Antarctobacter heliothermus: one gene and its partners. The main gene of each other region encodes a partner of the protein of the gene in region 3 in a complex. Links are inferred from orthologs where the notes say so. Each region holds a gene or a part of one and is shown on either strand. Other genes may lie near its edges.

Region 1 (3,112 bases), 220 kb from region 3 along the record:
CGTGACCGACGCCGATGCGCTGGAACAGGTGGCCGCAGAATATGGCGAGATTGACGGCCTGATCCAAGTGGCTGGGGTCTATTGGCCGTTCGGAGCGCAGGATTGGAATGCCGAACAGGCCAACGACATGGCAGATGTGAATTTCACCGGGGCCATGCGGCTGGCAGGGGTTGTGGTGCCCCGCTTTGTGGCGCGGGACCGGGGCCATATCGTGTTGACCGGATCGCTGTCAGGATATCGTGGTTTGCCGGGGTCGGCGGCCTATGTGTCGTCCAAGGCGGCGGTCATGGCACTGGCGGAATCGCTGTATGCCGATTTGCGCAAGACGGGCGTTGACGTGCAACTGCTTGTGCCAGGCTACATCAAGACACGGTTGACCGAAAAGAACGACTTTACCATGCCGTTTATCATGGACCCCGAACAGGCGGCGGACATCTGTTTCCGCCACATGTCGGGCAGCGGTTTTCAACGCGCCTTTCCGCGTGCCTTTTCGTTGTTGTTCCGGGGCAGCCAACTGTTGCCGGACTGGCTTTATTTCCGCCTGTTTGCTTAGGATCAAAGTCGGGCGCCCAATTGTGGTGTCTAGCCTGTCCAGCGAACAGTGAGGAGACGCGAGATGCAAAACATCAGCCCAAGCAAGGTGGCAGCCGTCATCGTAATGGCGCGCGAGTTGGGCCGTGCCGAAGGCGAACTTCGGGGGCTCATCGACCGGATGGACGTCGAAGAGCAGGCGGCCTTGGTCGCAGTCATGTGGGTTGGCCGTGGCGCGTTTGAGGCCGAGGATTGGGACGAGGCCTATCAGACCGCCGTGAACGAGGCGACGACACCCACGGCAGATTATCTGATCGGCACGCCGCATTTGGCAGACAACCTTGAAGCAGGGCTTGAGGCGTATGGCTATGACGCCACGGGTGAAGAAGATGAGGTTTTGGGCAGCCACGATTAGGCGTCAGCGCAGCGTGCGGCCCTTGAGAATCGCGTTTTCACCGAACTTTGCTCGGATCGCATCGGTGGCCCGTTCCGCCTTGGCGCGGGCCTCGGCCTGTGGGTCCAGCAGGTCGCCGGACATGTCGGCCTGCGCCTCTGGCACCAGATCTGAAATACCCGCCCCGATTAGGCGATAGGACTGCCCGGCGGGCATCTGGTCAAACAGCGCCCGCGCAACCCGGTAGATGCGATCAGCAATCTGCGTGGCATCGGGCAGTGCCTGCCTGCGGCTGACGATGCGAAAATCCGACCGTCGCAGTTTCAGCGTGACGACCCGGCCTGCCAAACCCTTGGCCTTGGCGCGATCGGATGCCTTTTCCGCCATGCGCCAGAGATGCCCGTCAAGGATGTCCGGGTCGGCGGTGTCCTCGTTGAATGTGGTTTCATTCGAGATCGATTTCATCGGGGCGTTGCGCGTCACCCGGCGATGGTCCTGCCCGCGTGCCAAATGCCAAAGACGTTCGCCCATCGATCCGAACCGCACCATCAGATCACGTTTGTCCCAGCGCAGCAGATCCTCGAACGTGCGGATTCCGCCGCGTTCCAGCGCCTCTTGTGTAACTTGCCCAACCCCCCAGATCAGGCGGATCGGTTTGGGGCGCAGAAACTCCTGCGTTTCGGCCTGACCGATCACCGCAAAGCCGCGGGGCTTATCAAGGTCAGAGGCGATCTTGGCGAGAAACTTGTTGTGCGACAACCCGATAGAACCAGTGACGCCCAGTTCCGCCTTCATCCGTTTGACCAGTCGCGCCAGCATCACGGCAGGAGGCGCGCCGTGCAGACGGGCGGTGCCGGTGAGGTCCAGAAACGCCTCATCCAGCGACAGCGGTTCAATCGCCGGGGTCAGTTCCTCCATCATCGTACGGATCTGGCGGCTGACCTCGACGTAGACGGACATGCGCGGCTTGACGACGACGGCATCGGGACACAGGTCCAGCGCCTTGAACATCGGCATCGCGGACCGCACGCCACGAATGCGCGCCACATAGCAGGCGGTCGACACCACACCGCGCCGCCCGCCGCCAATGATCACCGGCTTGTCAGCGAGTGCGGGGTTGTCGCGCTTTTCCACGCTTGCGTAAAAGGCGTCACAGTCCATATGGGCAATAGAGAGGTCCCATAGTTCGTCATGGCGCAAGACGCGGGGCCGCCGGCATGCCGGACATCGTGGGCCTGCATCGAACTGGGTCAGACAATCGCGGCATAGGGCGGGCATGGTCCCAATATACGCCGATGCAGAAGGGGACGCCATGAGCGATCCAAAGCCCGACGACCCAAGGCAGGTCTTTTCCGGTGCCAAAGTGATGCTGTTCGCTGGCGCGGATTTGATTGTGCTGCGGCGGGACCGCAAGCCATCTATCCCTTGGCCGGGCTATCTGGATTTTCCGGGGGGCGAGCGGGATGGAGGCGAGTCACCGGAGGACTGCGCCATCCGTGAAACGCAGGAGGAGTTGGGACTGACCCTGACCAAGGCCCAATTGCATCCGGTGCATCTGCGGGATGATGCGGGCAAGGTCAGCTGTTTTTTTGCCGCGCATCTGCCAGCTCGTGCGATTGATGACGTGGTCTTTGGCGATGAGGGCGAAGGCTGGGACGTGATGCCGCCCGAGGCCTTTGTCGATGCGCAGGACGCGATCCCGCATTTTCGGGACATCCTGCGTGACTATTTGGACAAACAGCTTGATTTGGCAAAAGGGCCGGGACCCGCAAGGTAAGGTGCGGATCCCGGCAGTCTACCACAGCACCCGAGGGACAAAGGGTGCGGCGGCGCGGCTCATACAGGCGTGTAACTGAGCCGGAACGTCAGGCTGCGCTGGGCATCTCTGCCGCAGCTTCGCGCAACAGCAGGTGCTCGGGCGTGCCCAGCGAAAGGCGGGCGCGCATCCATAGTCCGCGCGCGGCCTCTTCGAATTCGGTTGTGATGGGTGCCACATATTGGCTTGCCACCCGCAAGAGTCCGTGCGGGGTAACGACCGTGACAAGGGCCTCGAAACACTGTTCGGTGGCGTTGTAACGCACCTGATCGATGCGGGGGGTCCATGTGCTCATGATGGTCTCCTAACCTCGTGCCCTTTTTTGATCGGGCTTATGCAGTAGACTTAGGAGCACTGTGGCAGTGTTTCAT
Region 2 (3,153 bases), 3.2 Mb from region 3 along the record:
CGGCCAAACGGATGGAGCCGTTGCGGCAGGTAGCAGAGCGGGCTGCGGCCTCTGTCGCTGGTGTGACCTCTGCCAGTGCGGTGCTCAGCGCGCCGACCGCCGGCAAAGCGCCGCCACAGCTAAAGGTGGGGGGACACGCCAAACCGCAAGAGGGCGTGATGAAGCCCGCAGGCGTCAAGACGATCCTTGCCATCGGGTCGGGCAAGGGCGGCGTGGGCAAATCCACAGTTTCGGCCAATCTGGCGGTGGCGCTGGCGCGGGCGGGCAAACGGGTGGGCCTGTTGGATGCGGATATTCATGGCCCCAGTCAGCCGCGCATGTTCGGGTTGACCGCAAAACCTGCCAGCCCGGACGGCAAGACGATCATCCCGCTGGAGGCGCATGGCGTCACTGTCATGTCGATTGGGTCCATGCTGGCCGAGGATAAGGCGGTGGTCTGGCGCGGGCCGATGCTGATGGGCGCGCTGCAGCAGATGCTGATGCAGGTCGAGTGGGGCACCAAGGATGTGCTGATTGTCGATCTGCCGCCGGGCACCGGGGATGTGCAACTGTCGTTGTGTCAGAAATCCGAGGTGGCGGGGGCGATTGTGGTCTCGACTCCGCAGGATGTGGCGCTGCTGGACGCGCGCAAGGCACTGGATGCGTTTGCGACGTTGAACACGCCGGTGTTAGGACTGATCGAGAACATGGCGGTGTTCACCTGCCCGCATTGCGGCAAGGACAGTCATATCTTTGGTCACGGTGGTGTGGTGACGGAGGCCGAGAAGATGGGACTGCCGCTGTTGGCGCAGTTGCCGATTGATCTGGACACAAGGCTGGGCGGCGATGGCGGTCAGCCGATTGCGCTGGGTGACAGTGCGATGGCGCAGTCTTATGCGCAGTTGGCGGATCGGCTGATCAAAAGCGGGATCGTCTGATCCCTGCCGGTGCTGGCGCGCCTGCGGCGCGGGTTTGGGTATTTGGACAAAGAAGAAGCTGGGGCGGGGCATGATGTCCCGCCCAATGCGTTTGACGGGGACCAGTGTCAGGCCGCTTTTTGCAGGTGCAGGAACAGGTCGGTGATCAGCGCCGCCGGGTCGATGTTCACGGCGCGGGCGTGGCGGGCGCGGTCGCCTGCCTCTTGTGAGACATTGGCCCAGCGGCGGCCCGCTGCGGGATCGGGGGCGAGGCGGGTCAGCATATCGCCTTCGCCGCTCATGATTTCGGGCGGGGGGTGGCCGGTGACGCCGGTTCGGGCGAGGCGGGCGGCCAGTTGGTCGGCCAGCGTCAGCACCAGATCAAGGCGCGATTCCTTTCCCTTGCCCGCGCAGCTGTCCGCCAATGACAGCAGGGCGGCGCGGTCGAGGGCGGGCAGGCCGGAGAGCAGTTTCAGGATTTCGCGATACAGAGCCAGCCCGTCGAGGGTCAGCAGCCGCATGGCCGCGCCGACGGACCCTTCGGCAAGGGTGGTCAGGGGAGCGACGTCATTGGGCGCGACCTCTGCCCCGGCTTGGGCCAGTGCTTGAGCCATGTCCTCCGGGGGCAGTGGGGCAAGGCGCAGGGTGCGGCAACGGGAGCGGATTGTGGGCAGCAGGCGGGCGGGTTGGTGGCTGAGCAGCAAGAGCGTGGTGCGGGCGGGCGGTTCTTCGAGCATTTTCAGCAGGGCGTTGGCGGCCTGATTGGTCATCTCGTCGGCGCTGTCGACGATGACGACGCGGCGCCCGCCATCCGCCGCCGAGAGGCCGAAGAACGCGTTGAGTTTGCGGATTTCATCGACGCGGATAACGTCAGAGAAGCGGCCCTCTTTCAGCGCCTTGTCGCGTTCCGTGTCGGTGGAGCCGGCGCCGCCTCGGCGCAGCAGGAACAGGCCGGGTTCCGACAGGGCCAGCATCCGGCGGGCGACGGGGTGTTCGGGGTCGATATGCAGGGTGTCGGGCGGGGGCGGCGCACCGAAGAGGCCGTCACCCTCATCCGGGGGCGTCGCCAGAAGGAATCGTGCGATTTCCCAGGCCAGAGTCGCCTTGCCGGTGCCGCGCGGTCCGGTCAGCAGCCAGCCGTGGTGCAGGCGGCCCGAAGTGTAGGCGGTCAGAAAGGTCTGCTCTGCCTCGGATTGGCCGATCACGCGCGCGGTTTCACGCGGGTGCGGCGCGCCGGTCAGGCGGTCCGGTTCGGGCAGATCGGCGAGGTCGCTCATGCCGGGCACGCGGGCAGATAGGGCGTGACGGTATCGAGGATTTCTGTCGCGACGGTGGTGATGTCGCGGTTGCCGTCGATCACTCGAAAGCGGTTCGGGTGATCCTGTGCCAGAGCCAGAAAGCCGTCGCGCATCTGTTGTTGCAGGGCGAGGCCGAAGTCCTCAAACCGTTCTTCATCGGTGGCGCGCGCCTTGGCGCGGGAGAGGCCTGCATCGGCAGGCATGTCCACCAATAGCGTCAGGTCAGGCTCAACCCCGATCATCAGGTTGTGCAGGGCGTCGACCTTGTCGCGCAGGCCGCCTCGGCCCTGATACATGCGGGTCGAGTCGGCAAAACGGTCGCAGATCACAACGCGGCCCGCTTCCAGCGCGGGTCGGATGACCCGTTCAAGGTGATCACGGCGCGCGGCGGTGAACAGCAGCAATTCGGTTTCGGCGGACCAGCGGTCCGGATCGCCCTGCAGGACCAGCGCGCGGATTTCCTCTGCCCCCGGGCTGCCGCCGGGTTCGCGGGTCAGGACGGGGTTCAGCCCCCGATTGCGCAGGGTTTCGGACAGGCGGCGGGCCTGGGTGGATTTACCCGAACCGTCGATGCCCTCAAAACTGATGAAAAGGCCCGGCCAAGGCCTGTTCGTCTCATTCACATTGCGTCCCCGGCGTCTTCGGAAAAGCGTTTTATCAGCAGGCTGCTGACGGTCATGATCCGGTCGACAAAGCCGCCTGCATCTACCTTGTCGGCGGCGACCAGCGGCACGCGGGTTTCCGGCAGACCTTCGGGTTGGATGATCAATTCGGCCAGTTTCTGACCTTTGGCCACAGGGGCCTCGATCGGGCCGGTATAGACCACCTCGGCCTTGATGCCGCCCGCCGTCATGGTGGGCAGCAGCAAGGTCACATCCTTTTCAGCGACAAGATGCACCTCATCGGCAGAGCCCATCCAGACCTCGGCGGTGGCGACGCTTTTGTCCTTGGTCACAACG
Region 3 (3,004 bases):
CCCAGTTCGGCAAACAGCTCTGATCCGGTGCCGGTCATCCATGCCTGTGCGCCCAGCGCGACAATCTCACCGTACAACGCGGCCCGCCGGGTTGCGTCCAGATGGGCCGCTACCTCATCCAGCAAAAGGATCGGCGACGCTCCGAAATCCTGTGCAAGCGCCCGCGCGTTGGACAGGATCAGCGAGATCAGCAAGGCTTTCTGCTCTCCGGTGGAACATTCGGCCGCAGGTACTCCTTTGGCCGCGAACACGCCGTAGAGGTCAGTTCTGTGCGGTCCGACCAACGTGCGTCCTGCCGCCATATCGCGAAAGCGGCTTTCGGCCAGCGCCTCGCGCAGATCGGTCTCGGCGGGCGGCAAGCTGCCCTCGGATTGCACCATCTCCAGATCGGCAACAGGAAAGGCTGTCTCTGCGTCGGCCTGCGCGGTTTTCAGTCGGTCAAGCGTTTCTTGCCGGTTCGTGGTCAACAAGGCACCGCTGCGCGCCATCTGTTTTTCCAGCGCTTGATACCAATGCGGGTCGCGGACACTGTCCTTGAGCAGGCGATTGCGTTCCCGCATCGCCTTTTCATAGTCCAGCGATGCCTGGGCATGGTCGGGGAAAAACGACAGGGTCAAACGATCCAGAAACCGCCGTCGCCCCTCGGCCCCTTCGATCCACAGCCGGTCCATGGCCGGAATCAGCCAGACGGTGCGGGCAATGCGGCCTAGGGCAATCTGGTTGGCGCTCTTGTCGTTAATCGTGATGCTGCGCGCGGCCCCGTCTTCGGAGGCAAAGGTTATCTCTTGAAACCCCTCCGGGCCGATCAGACCACCGGTGATTTTCCAGCCAAGGCTTTGCGGGCGGCGCGCCATGTCCGCTGCAGCAGCACGCCGCAACCCGCGCCCGGGAGAGAACAGCGAAACCGCTTCGATCAGGTTGGTCTTGCCCGCGCCATTGGGCCCGTAGATCGCTACGGGTCGAACATCAACCGCAATTTCCGCCCGTCGATGCGATCGGAAATGCGATAAACTCAGGCGGGTTAGGGCAAGCGACATGGCAAGAGACGGTTTTTCGACGAAAAACCGTCAAGCCTCATACCCGCATCGGCATCACGACGTAGACCGCGCTGGTGTCACCACCTTCGCGCATCAGAGTCGGATCGCCGGAGGAATTGAACAGGAAAACGGCGTTTTCGCGGTCCACTTGGCTGGCGATTTCCAGCAGGTATTTGGCATTGAACCCAATTTCCAGCCGCTCATCGGCATAGGCGACGGCCAGCTCCTCTTCGGCGGCCCCGCTATCCGGCGCGTTGACCGACAGGATCAAACGATCCTCGTCAAGTTGCAATTTGACTGCGCGCGAACGTTCCGAGGATACGGTTGCCACACGGTCCACTGCCTTAGCAAATTCCGATGCGTCGACTTCCAGCTTGCGAGTGTTCCCCTGCGGGATAACGCGGGTGTAATCAGGGAATGTGCCATCGATGACCTTGGAGGTCAGGGTAATTTCAGGAGTGGCAAAGCGGACCTTGGTTTCGGACACTGACACCGCGATGTCCATATCATCCTGATCCAGCAGCTTGCGCATCTCACCAACGGTTTTGCGCGGGACAATTACGCCCGGCATCTCATCAGCGCCCTGCGGCAGCGGCGCGTCGATCCGCGCCAATCTATGGCCGTCGGTGGCAACACAGCGCAGAACCTTGCCGTCTTCGCCGTCGGCCATATGCATATAGACGCCGTTCAGGTAATAGCGAGTCTCTTCGGTCGAGATGGCGAATTTCGACTTGTCGAAAAGGCGGCGCAGCACCTCTGCCTTGGCGGAAAAGTTGCAGTCATATTCCGAGGTCGCCATGACCGGGAAGTCTTCTTTCGGCAGCGTCGCCAAAGAGAAATGCGACCGGCCCGCCGACACTGACAAACGGCCCGATCCGGGATCCGCAGCCAACGTCACCAGCGCCCCGTCCGGCAACTTTCGCACGATCTCATGCAGGGTCACGGCGGAGACAGTGGTGCCGCCCGCCTTTTCGACCTGCGCCACGGCGCGGTCCAGAACCTCAATGTCCAGATCGGTAGCACGAAAGCTGACGCTCTCACCCCCGGCCTCGATCAGCACGTTGGCGAGAATCGGGATGGTGTTGCGCCTCTCGACCACTGATTGCGCTTGCGCGACTGCGCGCAAAAGCGCCGCCCGTTCCATGCTGAATTTCATCGCCCTACCCTCTCCGCACTGCCGGGACGCGCAGCCTAGCCTGCGCTGGCCAGCACTCCAAGCCGGTTTTACGGATTTGTGTTGCTCTTTTGTCTAGGCGTCAAGGCGTTGCGGCGCACCAGACCCGGCGCGCCACATATTTCCCACAACTCTGATCAGGCTTCAAGCGCCCGGCGCAGCATTTCGACGTCCTCGTCGATCTGCCCGTCTTGCTGGCGCAGTTCCTCGATCCGCCGTACCCCGTGCATGACAGTGGTGTGGTCGCGCCCACCAAAGCGCCGCCCGATCTCTGGCAAAGAACGCGAAGTCAGCTGTTTGCACAGATACATCGCCACCTGTCGAGGCCGGGCAAAGTTGCGCACCCGCTTCGGCCCGATCATGTCCGACAGACGGATGTTATAATGCTCGGCAACCTTGCGCTGGATCTCATCTATAGAAACCTTGCGTTCCGAGGCACGCAGCACATCCGCAAGGCTGTCCTGCACCAGATCCATGTTGATCGGCTTGCCAACCAGCGAGGCAAAAGCAAACAGACGTGTCAGCGCTCCTTCGAGAACACGGACATTGGTGCTGATCCGGTGCGCAAGGAATTCCAGCACTCCGTCGTCGATGTGCAGATCGGGATGCATGGCGCGATAGCCTTCGACCTTGGTCTGCAAGATCCCTAGGCGCAGTTCATAGTCGGTCGGGTGCAGATCGACGACCAAACCCGATTGCAGGCGACTGCGGATGCGGTTTTCCAGATCTTTGATCTCATCCGGCGCACGGTCGGCCGAGATGATAATCTGCTTGTTCTGATCCACCAGCGCGT

The links.
Region 1: the proteins of dnaN (region 3) and ANTHELSMS3_RS06355 are in contact, whole or in part, in a solved structure (PDB 1OK7), measured with the Escherichia coli proteins. The link is inferred for Antarctobacter heliothermus from one-to-one orthologs.
Region 2: the proteins of dnaN (region 3) and ANTHELSMS3_RS20575 are in contact, whole or in part, in a cryo-EM structure (PDB 8GIZ), measured with the Escherichia coli proteins. The link is inferred for Antarctobacter heliothermus from one-to-one orthologs.

Annotation. Positions count from the first base shown.
Region 1 is NZ_CP022540.1:1,352,019-1,355,130, forward strand. The notes cover bases 77-3,034. They hold ANTHELSMS3_RS06355 (DNA polymerase IV), read right to left. Parts: upstream 2,204-3,034; coding sequence 950-2,203; downstream 77-949. Other genes in these bases: ANTHELSMS3_RS06345 (SDR family NAD(P)-dependent oxidoreductase), read left to right, coding at 77-553; ANTHELSMS3_RS06350 (DUF3775 domain-containing protein), read left to right, coding at 617-946; ANTHELSMS3_RS06360 (NUDIX domain-containing protein), read left to right, coding at 2,238-2,702; ANTHELSMS3_RS06365 (hypothetical protein), read right to left, coding at 2,791-3,034. Outside these bases: more of ANTHELSMS3_RS06345, read left to right, coding at 1-76; more of ANTHELSMS3_RS06365, read right to left, coding at 3,035-3,036. UniProt on the Escherichia coli protein: Poorly processive, error-prone DNA polymerase involved in translesion repair and untargeted mutagenesis. Copies undamaged DNA at stalled replication forks, which arise in vivo from mismatched or misaligned primer ends.
Region 2 is NZ_CP022540.1:4,343,677-4,346,829, reverse strand. What follows is about bases 100-3,098. They hold ANTHELSMS3_RS20575 (DNA polymerase III subunit delta'), read right to left. Parts: upstream 2,174-3,098; coding sequence 1,025-2,173; downstream 100-1,024. Other genes in these bases: ANTHELSMS3_RS20565 (D-alanyl-D-alanine carboxypeptidase family protein), read right to left, coding at 2,814-3,098; tmk (dTMP kinase), read right to left, coding at 2,170-2,817; ANTHELSMS3_RS20580 (Mrp/NBP35 family ATP-binding protein), read left to right, coding at 100-917. Also shown: more of ANTHELSMS3_RS20580, read left to right, coding at 1-99; more of ANTHELSMS3_RS20565, read right to left, coding at 3,099-3,153. UniProt on the Escherichia coli protein: Part of the beta sliding clamp loading complex, which hydrolyzes ATP to load the beta clamp onto primed DNA to form the DNA replication pre-initiation complex.
Region 3 is NZ_CP022540.1:1,132,306-1,135,309, reverse strand. Bases 135-2,984 are described here. They hold dnaN (DNA polymerase III subunit beta), read right to left. Parts: upstream 2,194-2,984; coding sequence 1,075-2,193; downstream 135-1,074. Other genes in these bases: dnaA (chromosomal replication initiator protein DnaA), read right to left, coding at 2,349-2,984; recF (DNA replication/repair protein RecF), read right to left, coding at 135-1,037. Also shown: more of recF, read right to left, coding at 1-134; more of dnaA, read right to left, coding at 2,985-3,004. UniProt on the Escherichia coli protein: Confers DNA tethering and processivity to DNA polymerases and other proteins. Acts as a clamp, forming a ring around DNA (a reaction catalyzed by the clamp-loading complex) which diffuses in an ATP-independent manner freely and bidirectionally along dsDNA.